DNA from 2 places in the Streptomyces sp. NPDC002838 genome. Region 2 is predicted to be linked to the other one. Evidence: predicted binding sites of a transcription regulator. Region 2 holds the regulator's gene; the other holds the start of a gene.
What was found. The regulator HspR, encoded in region 2, represses chaperone genes until heat shock. The targets are predictions, from matches to a motif close to TTGAGNNNNNNNNNCTCAA.
Positions count from the first base shown of each region.

Region 1: a site for HspR is predicted at 2,983-3,001, ahead of lon (endopeptidase La). Genes of this name have one in related genera too.

Region 1 is NZ_JBEOVF010000036.1:26,538-33,864, forward strand. Features, by position in the region: gene ABT063_RS35185 (HAMP domain-containing sensor histidine kinase) at 1-116, opposite strand, end outside; gene ABT063_RS35190 (response regulator transcription factor) at 113-850, opposite strand; gene ABT063_RS35195 (spermidine synthase family protein) at 974-1,663, opposite strand; gene ABT063_RS35200 (rhomboid-like protein) at 1,854-2,705, shown strand; gene lon (endopeptidase La) at 3,024-5,456, shown strand; gene ABT063_RS35210 (MarR family winged helix-turn-helix transcriptional regulator) at 5,656-6,159, shown strand; gene ABT063_RS35215 (hypothetical protein) at 6,236-7,024, opposite strand.
Region 2 is NZ_JBEOVF010000047.1:17,268-24,594, forward strand. Features, by position in the region: gene ABT063_RS40015 (PA14 domain-containing protein) at 1-1,270, shown strand, start outside; gene ABT063_RS40020 (PA14 domain-containing protein) at 1,273-2,967, shown strand; gene ABT063_RS40025 (heat shock protein transcriptional repressor HspR) at 3,067-3,519, opposite strand; gene dnaJ (molecular chaperone DnaJ) at 3,525-4,715, opposite strand; gene grpE (nucleotide exchange factor GrpE) at 4,749-5,459, opposite strand; gene dnaK (molecular chaperone DnaK) at 5,456-7,300, opposite strand.

The sequences.
Region 1 (7,327 bases), on a different contig from region 2:
GTGGTGATGAACACCGAGATGACGACGAGCGCGCCCAGTTTGGTCTTGATCGAGAACGGGCGTACGCCGCCCCAGGCGTCCCCGAGGCCTCTCCGTGCGGCCGGCCCGTCGCTCATGGCGTCGGCGTCTCCAGGGCGTAGCCCACGCCGTGCACCGTGCGGATCCGCTCGGCGCCGATCTTCCGCCTCAGCGCCTTGATGTGGCTGTCGACCGTGCGGGTGCCGGAGGCGTCCGCCCAGTCCCACACCTCGGCGAGCAGCTGCTCACGGGAGAGCACCGCGCGCGGGGTGTTCGCCAGGCACACGAGCAGGTCGAATTCCGTCGGCGTCAGGTGGACGTCCTCGGAGCGCACCCGTACCCGGCGCTGCGCGTGGTCGATCTCCAGTTCGCCCAGGCGCAGGATGCCGCTGCGCGGCGTGGCGGCGGCCAGCGCGGCCCGCTCCACCCGGCGCAGCAGTACGTGCACGCGCGCGGCCAGCTCACGCATCGAGAACGGCTTGGTCATGTAGTCGTCCGCGCCGACACCGAGTCCGACCAGCATGTCGGTCTCGTCGTCGCGCGCGGTGAGCATCAGCACCGGCACCGGCCGGGCGGCCTGCACGCGCCGGCAGACCTCCAGACCGTCGAAGCCGGGCAGCATGATGTCGAGGATCAGCAGATCGGGCTGCCAGGCCTCGGCCGTGTCCACGGCGGACGGACCGTCGCTCGCCGTTTGCACGAGGAATCCCTCGGCGCGCAGGCGGGTCGCGATGGCGTCCACGATCGTCGGATCGTCTTCGACGACCAGGACTCGGCGCTGTGCACCCGGAGTCGTCGCCGTGCCGTTGTGGGAGGTGTGTGTCTGCTCCATCGCCCGCCCCTGAGGTGTGCTTTCCGGAACCAGTGGGGTGATTCCTTGTCTGCGCATGACTGCGATTGACGCTTGAATGATCGGCGTCAGGGGTGCAGCGTACGGGGAGTCACCTCGCATTTGCTATCCAGGCCGGACGGCGAGGTGTACGACGTCGGGAACGCCCCGGGCAACCGGGATCTCTTCGGTACGCACCCGTTGGAACCCGGCATTCCGCAAGGTTCCCTCGAATTCCGGAGAGGGCTTGGCCGACCACACGGCCAGGACTCCTCCCGGTCTCAACACCCTTGCGCAGTTTGCCAGTCCGTCCGGCGAGTAGAGACCGCGGTTGCCCTCGGTGACGGTCCAGTCGGGGCCGTTGTCGACGTCGAGACACAGGGCGTCGAATGTGTCGGAAGTCTCATTGACGAAAGCGACCAGATCGGTTTTCAGAATTTCGGTACGCGGATCGGCCAGAGCCCGCGAGGAGAGCGCGGACAGGGGCCCGCCGAGATGCCAGTCGATGATGGCGGCCTCGCGCTCGACGACCGTGATCCGGCCCCACCGGGGATTCTCCGCGGCGTGTGCGAGCGAGAAACCGACACCGAGGCCGCCGATGAGCACACTCGGCCGCGCCCGCCCGCCGAGGGCGTCGAGTGCCGCGTCGACGAGCCGCCGCTCCGAGCGGCCGTCGGAGGTGTCCATCAGGAAGCAGCCGTTGGCGACGATCTGCAGCAACGCGCCGTGCCGGCGCAGTACGACCTCGCCGTGGGGGCCTTCACGACGGTCCAGGACTTCGGGAGGGGTGTCGGGAATGTCGTACGAGGTGGCCATCTGCCCATCCTGGCACTTCGGTGAGGCAACGCCCGAGTGAATTACCGGGCCGGGACGGTGATTTGGCGGTAGCCGTCCGCTCCGGTTCGAACCTGACAAGTTGCTGTGAATGCGGACCTCCGTGGCGCCGGTCATAGACAGCGCCGGGCGGGGCGCGAAGGGTGAGGTGTGACGGAAGGAGCGCCTCACCGTGGAACGGACTGCGACGGCCGGCACGACGGCGGCTCCGAACGCGCCCGGCGCGCCGCACGGGACCGCGTCTCCGGCCGTGCCCCCTCCGCCGTACGACGCATGCCTGCCCGCCGTCTCCGGGCTGCTGGACGCGATGCCGCGTCAGCGGGGCCAGGGCCCTCGGTCCGCCCCGCCGCAGGATCCTGTGCGGGTCGCCAGGGACCGCTCGCTCCGCCCCTGGCGCCTGCTCCCGACCCCCACCGGGACGCCGTTCACCTTCGGGTACGCGGCCGTCCTCACCGTCACCTCGCTGATCACCGAGTACGCCGACCCCGCGCTCGTGCACACCCTGCACCAGGCGTCCAGCACCGATGTGGCGCACCTCGTGCAGACGCCCGCGCTGGTGCTGGTGGCCAGCGCGCTGTGGATCGCGGGCGGGATCCTCTCGCCGTTCGCGATCGGCTTCCTGCTCGTCCTGACCGCGCTGGAGCGCCGGATCGGCGGGGCGCGCACGGCCTGCGTCTTCCTGCTCGGGCACGTCCTCGCCACCCTCGCGACCGAGGTGCCGGTGGGGCTCGCGGTACTGGTCGGCCACCTCCCCGACAGCTCGCTGCACCGCCTCGACTACGGCGTCAGCTTCGGCGTCGCCGCCGGCGTGGGCGCCCTGGCCGGACTGCTCACACCCTGGCTGCGCCGGCCGCTCCTGGCCGCCTTCGGCGGCATGCTGACCCTGGATCTGCTCGCGTTCACGGACCCGATGACGGACTGGGGCCACCTGGTGGCGTTCGCCATCGGCATCGCGACCTGGCCGTGGGTACGGCGCTGGGCCGGGGCCTGGCCGCTACGGGACCCCGTGCCCGACGGCGCCTGATTCGTGAGCCCCCGGAAGAGGTTCCACTTGCTGATGTCCGGGTCGTGACTGGCGGTGACGAGGGCAGTAGTTCGGCGTCCGTCGCCCGCCACGGCCGTAGCTCAAGGCCGCCGGGAAGGCCGAGGGCCGGCTGGGCGTTGTCGGACATACCCCCAGCAGGCCCCACCGGGGTATCGGAGCGGTCATCCGCGCATGACGACAGGCCCGCGTTCGGGGCCCTGCGAGGTGATCGCTCACAGCGAACGCCGCCCGGGGAACAATCCGAGGCTCACGTGCATTGAGTCGGCATAGCTCAACTTGACTGCCGAAGGGGAGATCATGGCTGCTGAGTCCACGGCGTTCACACCGCTCGCCCTGCCCGTGCTGCCGCTCGACGACGAGGTCGTGCTGCCCGGGATGGTGGTTCCGCTGGACCTGAACGACGCCGACGTACGCGCCGCGGTGGAGGCCGCCCAGGCCGCCGCCCGGTCCGAGCCCGGAAAACCGAAGGTTCTCCTGGTGCCACGCATCGACGGGACGTACGCGGGCACGGGTGTGCTCGGCACCGTCGAGCAGGTCGGCCGGCTGGCCGACGGCGACCCGGGCGCCCTGATCCGCGGCCGGGGGCGGGTGAAGATCGGCGCGGGGACGACCGGGCCGGGTGCGGCGCTGTGGGTCGAGGGGACGCGGCTCGACGAGCGCGGGCCCGAGCCGCTGCCGGGGCACGTCACCGAACTGGTCAAGGAGTACAAGGCACTGGCCACGGCCTGGCTGCGCAAGCGCGGTGCCTGGCAGGTCGTCGACCGGGTGCAGGCCATCGACGATGTCTCCGCCCTGGCCGACAACTCCGGCTACTCGCCCTTCCTCACCACCGACCAGAAGGTCGAACTCCTCGAGACCGCCGACCCGGTGGCCCGCCTCAAGCTCGCCACCCAGCAGCTGCGCGACCACCTCGCCGAGCAGGACGTCGCCGAGACCATCGCCAAGGACGTCCAGGAGGGCGTCGACAAGCAGCAGCGGGAGTTCCTGCTGCGGCGGCAACTGGAAGCCGTACGCAAGGAACTGCGCGAGCTCAACGGCGAGAAGGAGGGCGAGGAGTCCGACGACTACCGTGCCCGCGTCGAGGCCGCCGACCTGCCCGAGAAGGTCCGCGAGGCGGCCCTCAAGGAGGTCGACAAGCTGGAGCGGTCGAGCGACCAGTCGCCCGAGGGATCGTGGATCCGCACCTGGCTCGACACCGTGCTCGAACTGCCGTGGAACGAGCGAACCGATGACAGCTCTTCCGCGTACGACATCCAGGGAGCGAAGGAGATCCTCGACGCCGAGCACGCGGGCCTTGAGGACGTGAAGGAGCGGATCACCGAGTACCTGGCGGTGCGCAAGCGCCGCAGCGACCGGGGCCTGGGTGTCGTGGGCGGCCGACGCGGCGGTGCCGTACTGGCCCTCGTGGGCCCACCCGGCGTCGGCAAGACCTCGCTCGGCGAGTCCGTCGCCCACGCCATGGGCCGGAAGTTCGTCCGGGTCGCCCTCGGCGGCGTCCGGGACGAGGCGGAGATCCGCGGACACCGGCGTACGTACGTCGGCGCGCTGCCCGGTCGTATCGTCCGCGCCATCAAGGAGGCCGGGTCGATGAACCCGGTGGTCCTGCTCGACGAGATCGACAAGGTGGGCTCGGACTTCCGCGGCGACCCGGCGGCGGCCCTGCTGGAGGTGCTGGACCCCGCGCAGAACCACACCTTCCGGGACCACTACCTGGAGGTGGAGCTGGACCTGTCGGACGTCGTCTTCCTGGCGACGGCGAACGTCCTGGAGGCCATCCCGGAGGCGCTGCTCGACCGTATGGAACTGGTCCGGCTCGACGGCTACACCGAGGACGAGAAGATCGTCATCGCGCGCGACCACCTGCTGCCGCGCCAGCTGGAGCGGGCGGGGCTCGACAAGGACGAGGTCGCCGTCGACGAGGGCGCGCTGCGCAAGCTCGCCGGCGAGTACACGCGCGAGGCGGGCGTCCGCAACCTGGAGCGGTCCATCGCGCGGCTGCTGCGCAAGGTCGCGGCCCAGCATGAACTGGGCGAGCGGAAGCTGCCGTTCACGGTCGGCGAGGGCGACCTGCGCGACCTGATCGGCCGGCCGCACCACGTGCCGGAGTCCGCGCAGGACCCGGCCGAGCGGCGCACGGCGGTGCCGGGCGTGGCGACGGGCCTCGCGGTCACCGGAGCGGGCGGTGACGTCCTGTTCGTCGAGGCGTCCCTCGCGGACCCGGAGACGGGCGCGGCGGGCCTGACCCTGACGGGCCAGCTGGGCGACGTCATGAAGGAGTCGGCGCAGATCGCGCTGAGCTTCCTGCGCTCGCACGGCGCGGAGCTCGAACTCCCGGTGGCCGACCTGAAGGACCGGGGCGTGCACATCCACTTCCCGGCGGGCGCGGTGCCGAAGGACGGCCCGAGCGCGGGCGTCACGATGACGACGGCGCTGGCGTCGCTGCTGAGCGGACGGCTGGTACGGACCGACGTGGCGATGACCGGCGAGGTGTCGCTGACCGGGCGGGTCCTGCCGATCGGCGGTGTGAAGCAGAAGCTGCTCGCCGCGCACCGGGCGGGTGTCACGACGGTCGTCATCCCCAAGCGCAACGAGCCGGACCTGGACGACGTCCCGGCGGAGGTGCTGGACAAGCTCGACGTCCACGCCGTCACCGACGTCCGCCAGGTCCTGGAGCTGGCGCTGTCCCCGGCGACGAACGGGGCCGCGCCGGAGGTTCCGGTGGCGGCGTGACGGACGCCATCGGATAAGGCAAGGCCCGGGTTCTCGTGAGGGAGATCCGGGCCTTCGCCGTATGCGGGGTGGCTCAGCCGGCGGGAAGCCGGTCCGGAGGGTGCCGTTGGTCTAGCCCTGCGAAATACTGACGGAGCTGCGGCGATGACGCGATTTGGCGGAGCGTTTCAGGACCGGGAAGACCGAGGCAGGGGCTGACGTGCACGTAGACAGGAACGGCGACGAGAACGGCGACGGACGCCGAGTCGAAGCCGAGGTGTCGCCGAATGGTGCGGACCGGGAGTTCCTCGCGCTGGAGCGTGAGCTGACGGTTCTGCTACGGCGGGCTCGGGCGTCGTCGGGCGAGATGGCCCGCGAGGTCCATCCGGACCTGGAGTCGGCGGCGTACGGCCTTCTCGTACGCCTGGACGAGTGCGGCCGCCAGCGTGCCACCGAGCTCGCCGCCTACATCGGCGTCGGCAAGGCCACCATGTCCCGTCAGCTGCGCGCCCTGGAACACCTCGGCCTGATCGCCCGCGAACCCGACCCCGCCGACGGCCGAGCCTGGCTCGTCCACCTCACCGAGGAGGGCCGCAGCCGCGTGGGCAAGGTCCGCGAGGCCCGCCGGGCACGGTACGTGAGCCAGCTCGCGCACTGGGATCGGCGGGAGGTGGCGGAGCTGGCGCGGTTGCTGCGTCAGCTGAATCGGGGGATGGAGAAGTGAGGCAGGGAGGGTTTGGCGGGCGCTCTGGGTTGGCTGGGGTGAGCGCCGGTTGGTCCGTTGCCGTTGGCCCGGTAGGTCACAGCTCCACGTACACCACCGTCGCATCGTCATGCGTCTTGCTCCGGCCCAGATACGCACGCTCCTCCGCATCCCCCCGCTCCAGCTCCCGCACCCGCTCCACCAGCGCCCGCGCACCCTCCTTCCGTACGAAGGTGAAGCAGTCCGCCCAGCCGCCCTCCCGGAACTTCTCCACCCATCGCGTCGCCCCGTCCGTGAGTGCGACCAGGGTGCGGACCTCGGAGCGGGGCAGGGCGCCCGTCACCGCCCTCCCCGCCACCGACGGATCCGCCGCCGCCGTGAAGAAGCCGCCCTCCTTGTTGCGGACGGTGGAGTCGACGAGTGCGTCCGTGGCGAGGGCCGAGCGGGGGAGGCGGGAGATGCGGTCGTCCAGGGCGGGGGTGACCGAACCGGTCGGTGATTCCAGCAACAGCGCCGAGTCCGACAGCACCAGGTACTCGACCGTCTCCGGGGACCAGCGGGCCACAACCACCGTTGCCTGAGGGGTGCGTGGGTGAGAAAGGTCACAAGTGGCCGAGTGGGACTCGGCTGTTCGGAGAATCGCTTGTGACAGGATCTCCGGCAGCGTCACATCTCGGCGGGAAACGGTCAGTTCGGTCAGGGCCCCGCCGAGGCGCGCGGTGAACCAGGGCACGGAATGCAGACAGCCCGTGGCGTCCTTCGGTGGTGTCACCCCGTCCAGGATCACGAGTGCTCCACCCAGTCCGGAAGCCGGAAGTCCGACACTCGCGAAGTCCTCGTTGGGGCGGGTCGGATCACCAGGGGCCGAAACAAGTTCCGTACGCATCCGGCCAGTCTGCACGAGCTCTTCACAAGGTGCGCGAAAGGCTGCCATCGATTGCCGAATTAACGAACCTTCGCAGGTCAGGAGCCTGTTTTGGGGTGGAATGATCCGCTCCGGGAAGGCGTGGCGGCGAATACTGCCACCGCCCGCCGCAGACGTCCAACCGGCCCGCCCGGCAAGAGTGTCGGATGCGCCGCGGGAACTTGCCCGCCAACTCTCCTCCGATGTTCACTCCTTTGGGTGGCGGGTCTGGCTGATGCGCGGCCACTGCCCACCGGCACTGGGAGGGTCGGGGTCCGTAACTGC
Region 2 (7,327 bases):
CAACGAGTCGACGGGCAGCGCCGACAAGCTCGTCACCACCGTCGACAAGACCGCCCCGCTGGTGCCGGTGGTGTCCGCGAGCGACGACGCCGTGCGCGGGGTCAGCCTCGACTGGCAGGACGACACCTTCGACGTGACGTACGACGTCTACCGGGCGGCCTCCGCCGACGGTGAGTTCGTCAAACTGGGCATCTCGTACGGGTCGAGCCGCCTCGACGAGACCGCGCCCTACGGCGACACCTCGTACTACAAGGTCGTCGCCAAGGACCCGGCCGGCAACACCGCCACCTCGCAGGTCCTCGCCTTCGCCCGGCCGCTGGCCGTGCCCTCCATGGACACGCCGCGCACGAACGAGGCGGAGACCGGGATCGAGGTGCGCTGGACGACGTCGAAGGCCGCGCCGACGAGCTTCCGCGTCTACCGCTGGGACTACTCCGACCCGAACGCCGTCCCCGTGCAGATCACCTGTGAGTCGTACCGGGTGGGCAACGAGGCCGACTACTACCCGCAGTACGGCTGCACCGACTTCTCCGCCGAGCGGCACACGTCGTACGGCTACCACGTCACCAGCGTCGACAGCGCGGGCCGTGAGTCGGCGCCCTCACGGCCGGCCTACGCGGGCCTCGTGGACACCACCCCGCCGCCCGCCGTCACCGGCCTGACCCACACGAGCACGGAGTACGGCACGGTCCTGGAGTGGGACGAGAACACCGCCCCGGACCTCAAGTCGTACAACGTCTTCCGGGCGACCGACCTCCGCGACACCGCCACCTACGAGCATCTCGCCTCGCTCCCGCCCGGCACGACCCGGTTCACCGACCTCAACGTCCCGAACGACGAGAACTGGTTCTACTTCGTGGACTCGGTGGACACGAACAACAACTCCCTCTACACGCTGAGGGGTTACCCGGAGAGCGTCGCCGCCAACGTGAGCGTCAACGAGTTCGAGCTCACCCCCTCCCAGGCCCCCCCGAACACCGCTGCCTGGGCTCTGTCCGCGGTGGCGGACGAGACGGGCCGCGCGGCACTGTCGTGGACCTGCGGCACCGGCTGCACGACCACCGGCTTCCACGTCTACCGCTGGGACCGTGCGGCGGGCCAGTACGTCCGGCTCACCGACGTACCCCTGACCGCCGACGCCCGCGGCTACACCGACCCGGCCACGCCGAGCGCCACGACCAGCTTCTACGTGATCTCGACCGTCGCCGCGAACGGCTCGGAGGCCTTCTCCGGCCTCGCCCCGGTCGTGGTCCCGCCGAGCGGAGCGTGAGCATGAGCGTGCGAAACCTCGTCCTGCGGGCCACGGCACCGGCAGTCGTCCTGGCCACGACCGGCGGCCTGCTCACGGCGCTGGCCGCCCCTGCCTCCGCCGCCGTAACGTGCACCTCGCCGGTCTTCAAGCGGCAGTTCTTCGCGAACACCACCTTCTCCGGCACGCCGAAGAAGACCGACTGCGACAGCGGGATCGACCAGAACTGGGGCACGGGCGCCCCGGCTTCCGGACTGCCGTCGAACAACTTCGGTGTGCGCTGGACCGTGACCCGGGACTTCGGCTCCGGCGGCCCGTTCTCCTTCGCCGCCTCCGCCCAGGACGGCATACGCGTCTACCTCGACGGCGTCCGCAAGGTCGACCTCTGGAAGAACGTCTCCACGACGGTGAAGAAGACCGTCAACCTCACCATCCCCTCCGGCAAGCACACCCTGCGCGTCGACTTCGTCAACTGGACCGGCACCGCGAACGTCAAGTTCGCGTACACGCCCCGCACCTCGGCGACCGTCGACACCGTCAAGCCACTGACCCCGACCGGGACGTCGGTGTCGTACGACACCGCCACCGGCAAGGCGAAGCTGACCTGGGCGAAGAACAAGGAGATGGACCTCGCGGGATACCGGGTCCACCGCCGCCTGAAGGGGACGTCCTTCGGCGGCACGCCCCTCGCGACGACCACCTCCACCTCGTACACCGACGCCACCCTCCCGGTCACCGGCGACATGTACTACTACGAGGTCCGCGCCTACGACAAGGCGGGCAACGTCTCGGCGGGTACGGCGGACCAGCCCGTCACCACCGTCGACCGGGTCGCGCCCGGCGTGCCGGCCGGCGTGGACATCACCGACGCCTCCGAGGCGGGCGGGCTGCGGGTCGGCTGGAGCGCCGTGCCGGGAGCGGTCTCCTACCGGGTGTACCGGGCGGCGAGCGCGGCCGGCACGTACACCCGCCTCGGCAGCAGGGACCAGCTCTCCTACAAGGACGCCTCGGCGACCGTGCGCACCACGTACTACTACCGGGTGAGCGCGCTCGACGCGGCGGGCAACGAGTCCGCGCGGTCGGCCACCGTCAGCGGGGCGCGCCGGGACGACACCCCGCCACCCGTCGTCACCGGACTGACGGTCACCCCGACCGGGTACGGCTTCGAGCTGGCCTGGGACGCGAATCCGGCCCCCGACCTGTTCCGGTACGTCGTCTACACGGGCGAGCTCCTGCGCGACGGGGAGGACAGTGTCTGCTCCGCGCACCAGGAGGCGTGGCTGGCGCCCGGAGTCACCTCGTACACGTACACCACCCTCCCGGACGGCGTGGAGCGCTGCTTCCTCGTCGACACCTACGACACCTCCTGGAACTCCCCGTACGAGTGGAGCAAGTCGGGCGAGATCGTGAGCGCCACCGAGCTCGACGTGACGCCGAGCGTGCCGACGCCCGAGGACTCGCCGGTCCGGCTGACGGCGGTCCCCGACGGGGACAAGGTCGACCTGTCCTGGTCCTCCGTGGCCGACGCCACCGGCTACCAGGTCTACCGCTGGAACCCGGGCACCAAGGCGTACGAGAAGCTGGCGGCCACCACGACGGCGACCTCCTACGTGGACACCGCCGTCGCCAAGGGCACCTACTTCTACTGGGTGACCGCCCTCTACGCCGACGGCACCGAGTCGGCGGCCGGCGGTGACTGGGCGGTCATCGCGCCCTGAGCACCCCGAGCATGCGAAAGGGGCCCGGCATCCGGGCCCCTTTCGTGTACGTGCGCGTTCGTGTACGTGCGAGTTCGTGTACGTACGCGGCAGTCCTCGTCAGTCCGACGTCTGCTGCCGCTTGGGCCGCCACACCACCAACGCACTGGTCTGCTGTACCTCCTGGTACGGCACCAGGTCGCGGCGGTACGACGCGTGCACCGCGGCTTCCCGTTGCTGCATCGCCGCGGCGGCGCCGTCGAGTGCCGCCTCCAGCTCCGCGACCCGCGACTGCAGGGCGGCGACTTGGTTCTCCAGTTCGATGATCCGCTTGATGCCGGCCAGGTTGATGCCCTCGTCCTGCGACAACTGCTGCACCTGGCGGAGCAGTTCGATGTCGCGGGCCGAGTAGCGGCGGCCCCGGCCGGGGGTGCGGTCCGGGGAGACGAGGCCCAGACGGTCGTACTGGCGCAGCGTCTGTGGGTGCAGGCCGGAGAGCTGGGCCGCCACCGAGATGACGTAGACCGGGGTTTCCTCGGTCAGTTCATACGGGTTGCGTCGACGACCGTCCATCTGCTTCATGCTCCCTTCGCGGCCTGGAACAGCTCCGCCCGCGGGTCCTCGCCCGCAGTGGCCTCGCGATACGTCTCCAGCGCATCACGAGCCTTCCCCGTCAGGTCCTTCGGGACACTCACCTCGACGGTGACCAACAGGTCTCCGCGGGTTCCGTCCTTGCGGACCGCGCCCTTGCCCCGGGCGCGCATGGTGCGGCCGTTGGGCGTGCCCGGCGGCAGCTTGAGCGTGACCGACGGGCCGCCGAGGGTGGGGACCCGGACCTCACCGCCCAGTGCCGCCTCCGCGAAGGTCACCGGCACCGTCACCGTGAGGTTGTCGCCCTTGCGGCCGAAGACCGGGTGGGCGTCCACGTGCACGGTGACGTACAGGTCGCCGGCCGGGCCGCCGCGCTCGCCCGGTGCGCCCTTGCCGCGCAGCCGGATCCGCTGGCCGTCGGTGACGCCCGCCGGGATCCGGACCTGCATGGTCCGGGACGACTTCGCCCGGCCGCTGCCCTTGCAGTCGAGGCAGGGGTGCTCGGCGATCAGACCGCGCCCCTTGCAGTCGGGGCAGGGGTCCGTGAGGGAGAAGCCTCCACCGGAGCCCCGCGCCACCTGGCCGGTGCCCACGCAGGTCGGGCACACCCGCGGTGTGCCGTTCTTGTCGCCGGTGCCGGAACAGGCCTTGCAGGGCTGCTGGCTGGACATCCGCAGCGGGACCGTCGCGCCCTCGATCGCCTCGGTGAAGCTGAGGGTGACCTCGGACTCGATGTCCTGGCCGCGCCGGGGCTGGGTGCGCGTTCCCGTGCCCGTACCGCCCCGGTTGAACAGGCCCCCGAAGACGTCTCCGAGTCCGCCGCCGAAGCCGCCGGCTCCCTGGCCGCCCTGGCCGCCCGGGGCGCCGCCTCCGAAGAGATCGCCCAGGTCGAAGTTGAAGGAGCCGCCGGCACCGCCGGGCCCCGGACGGAAGCCGCCGTTGCCGAAGAGGGCGCGTGCCTCGTCGTACTCCTTGCGCTTCTTGGGGTCGCCGAGGATGTCATTCGCCTCGGAGATCTCCTTGAAGCGCTCCTCGGCCTTGACGTTTCCCTTGTTGGCGTCCGGGTGGTACTCGCGGGCGAGCTTCCGGTACGCCTTCTTGATCTCGGCCTCAGTGGCGTCCTTGGGGACGCCGAGGACCTTGTAGTAGTCCTTCTCGATGAAGTCCTTGGTGCTCATCCTCGACGTCCCTCCTCTCCTGTCGGTTCAACGTCAGCCCTCGTCCGGGCCACCGTTCTCCTTGTCCTTGTCATCGGCGGAGTGGCCGGATTGGCCGGATGCGGACGCCTCGGACGTCTCCTCGCCCTTGACGGTCTGCGCCCCCGGCTGGGGTTCGGCCACGGCCACCCGCGCGGGGCGGATGGTGCGCTCACCGAAGCGATACCCGGGCTGCAGAATCGCCACGCACGTCGTCTCGGTGACGTCCGGCGCGTAACTGTGCATCAGGGCCTCGTGGATCGTCGGGTCGAAGGGCTCGCCCTCCTTGCCGAACTGCTGAAGCCCCATCTTCGCCGCGACGGTCTCCAGCGACTCGGCCACCGACTTGAAGCCGCCGACCAGCTCACCGTGTTCCCGCGCGCGGCCGATGTCGTCGAGCACGGGCAGGAGCTCGGTCAGGAGGTTCGCGATGGCGATCTCCTTGACCGTGATCCGGTCGCGCTCGACCCGCCGACGGTAGTTCTGGTACTCGGCCTGAAGCCGCTGGAGGTCCGCCGTGCGCTCACCGAGCGCCGTGCGTACCTGGTCCAGCTGCGCCGTCAGGCCGGCGATCTGTGCTGATGCGTCCCCGGCCGGGGCCGCCCCCTCCGTGCTCGAGCCGGTCGAACCGTTCGAGGGAGAGGCGGCCTGCGGCTCGGCGTCGTCAGGGGTGGCGCCGGAAGGGACGTCGGGCTTTTCTTCAAAGCCCGGGGTCTCCTCCGTCACGCGGCACCGTCCTTACGCTCGTCATCCACGATTTCTGCGTCCACGACGTCGTCGTCGGCCTTGGCCTCGGACGCGCCCTCACCGGCACCGGCGGTGGCCTGCGCCCCCTGGGCGTCGGCGTACATCGCCTGGCCGAGCTTCTGCGAGACCGCCGCGACCTTCTCGGTGGCGGTCCGGATCTCGCCGGTGTCCTCGCCCTTGAGCGCGGTCTTCAGCTCCTCGACGGACGACTCGACCTCGGTCTTGATCTCGCCCGGGACCTTGTCCTCGTTGTCCTTGAGGAACTTCTCGGTCTGGTAGACCAGCTGCTCGCCCTGGTTGCGGGTCTCGGCGGCCTCGCGGCGGCGGTGGTCCTCCTCCGCGTACTGCTCGGCCTCCTGGCGCATCCGGTCGACCTCGTCCTTCGGCAGCGAGGAGCCGCCGGTGACGGTCATCTTCTGCTCCTTGCCCGTGCCGAGGTCCTTCGCGGTCACGTGCATGATGCCGTTGGCGTCGATGTCGAAGGAGACCTCGATCTGCGGGACGCCGCGCGGCGCCGGGGGCAGACCGGTCAGCTCGAACATCCCGAGCTTCTTGTTGTACGCCGCGATCTCGCGCTCGCCCTGGTAGACCTGGATCTGCACCGACGGCTGGTTGTCCTCGGCCGTGGTGAAGATCTCCGAACGCTTCGTCGGGATCGTGGTGTTGCGCTCGATCAGCTTGGTCATGATGCCGCCCTTGGTCTCAATGCCGAGGGACAGCGGGGTGACGTCGAGCAGCAGGACGTCCTTGACCTCGCCCTTGAGGACACCGGCCTGGAGCGAGGCGCCGATGGCGACGACCTCGTCCGGGTTCACACCCTTGTTGGCCTCCTTGCCGCCGGTCAGCTCCTTGACGAGCTCGGCGACGGCGGGCATACGGGTGGAGCCACCGACGAGAACGACGTGGTCGATCTCGGAGAGGCTGATCCCGGCGTCCTTGATGACGTTGTGGAACGGCGTCTTGCAGCGCTCCAGCAGGTCGGCCGTCAGCTGCTGGAACTGGGCCCGGGTGAGCTTCTCGTCCAGGTGCAGCGGGCCCTCGGCGGAGGCCGTGATGTAGGGCAGGTTGATCGAGGTCTCGGTGGAGCTCGACAGCTCGATCTTGGCCTTCTCGGCGGCCTCGCGGAGGCGCTGCAGGGCCATCTTGTCCTTGGACAGGTCCACGCCGTGGCCGGACTGGAACTGCTTGACCAGGTAGTCCATGACCCGCTGGTCCCAGTCGTCACCACCGAGGTGGTTGTCGCCGTTGGTGGCCTTCACCTCGACGACGCCGTCACCGATCTCCAGGAGGGACACGTCGAAGGTGCCGCCACCGAGGTCGAAGACGAGGATCGTCTGGTCGTCCTTGTCGAGGCCGTAGGCCAGGGCCGCCGCGGTGGGCTCGTTGACGATACGAAGGACGTTGAGACCGGCGATCTCACCGGCTTCCTTCGTCGCCTGACGCTCGGAGTCGTTGAAGTACGCCGGGACGGTGATGACCGCGTCGGTCACCTTCTCGCCCAGGTAGGACTCGGCGTCCCGCTTCAGCTTCTGCAGGATGAACGCGGACATCTGCTGCGGGTTGAAGGGCTTCCCGTCGAGCTCGACCTTCCAGTCCGTGCCCATGTGACGCTTCACGGAGCGGATGGTCCGGTCCACGTTCGTGACCGCCTGGCGCTTGGCCACCTCTCCGACGAGCACCTCACCGTTCTTGGCGAAGGCGACGACGGACGGCGTGGTCCTGGCGCCCTCGGCGTTGGTGATGACGGTGGGCTCGCCGCCCTCCAGAACGCTGACGACGGAGTTAGTCGTGCCCAGGTCGATGCCGACCGCACGTGCCATTGTGATTCCTCCAGCTGACTTGAGTGG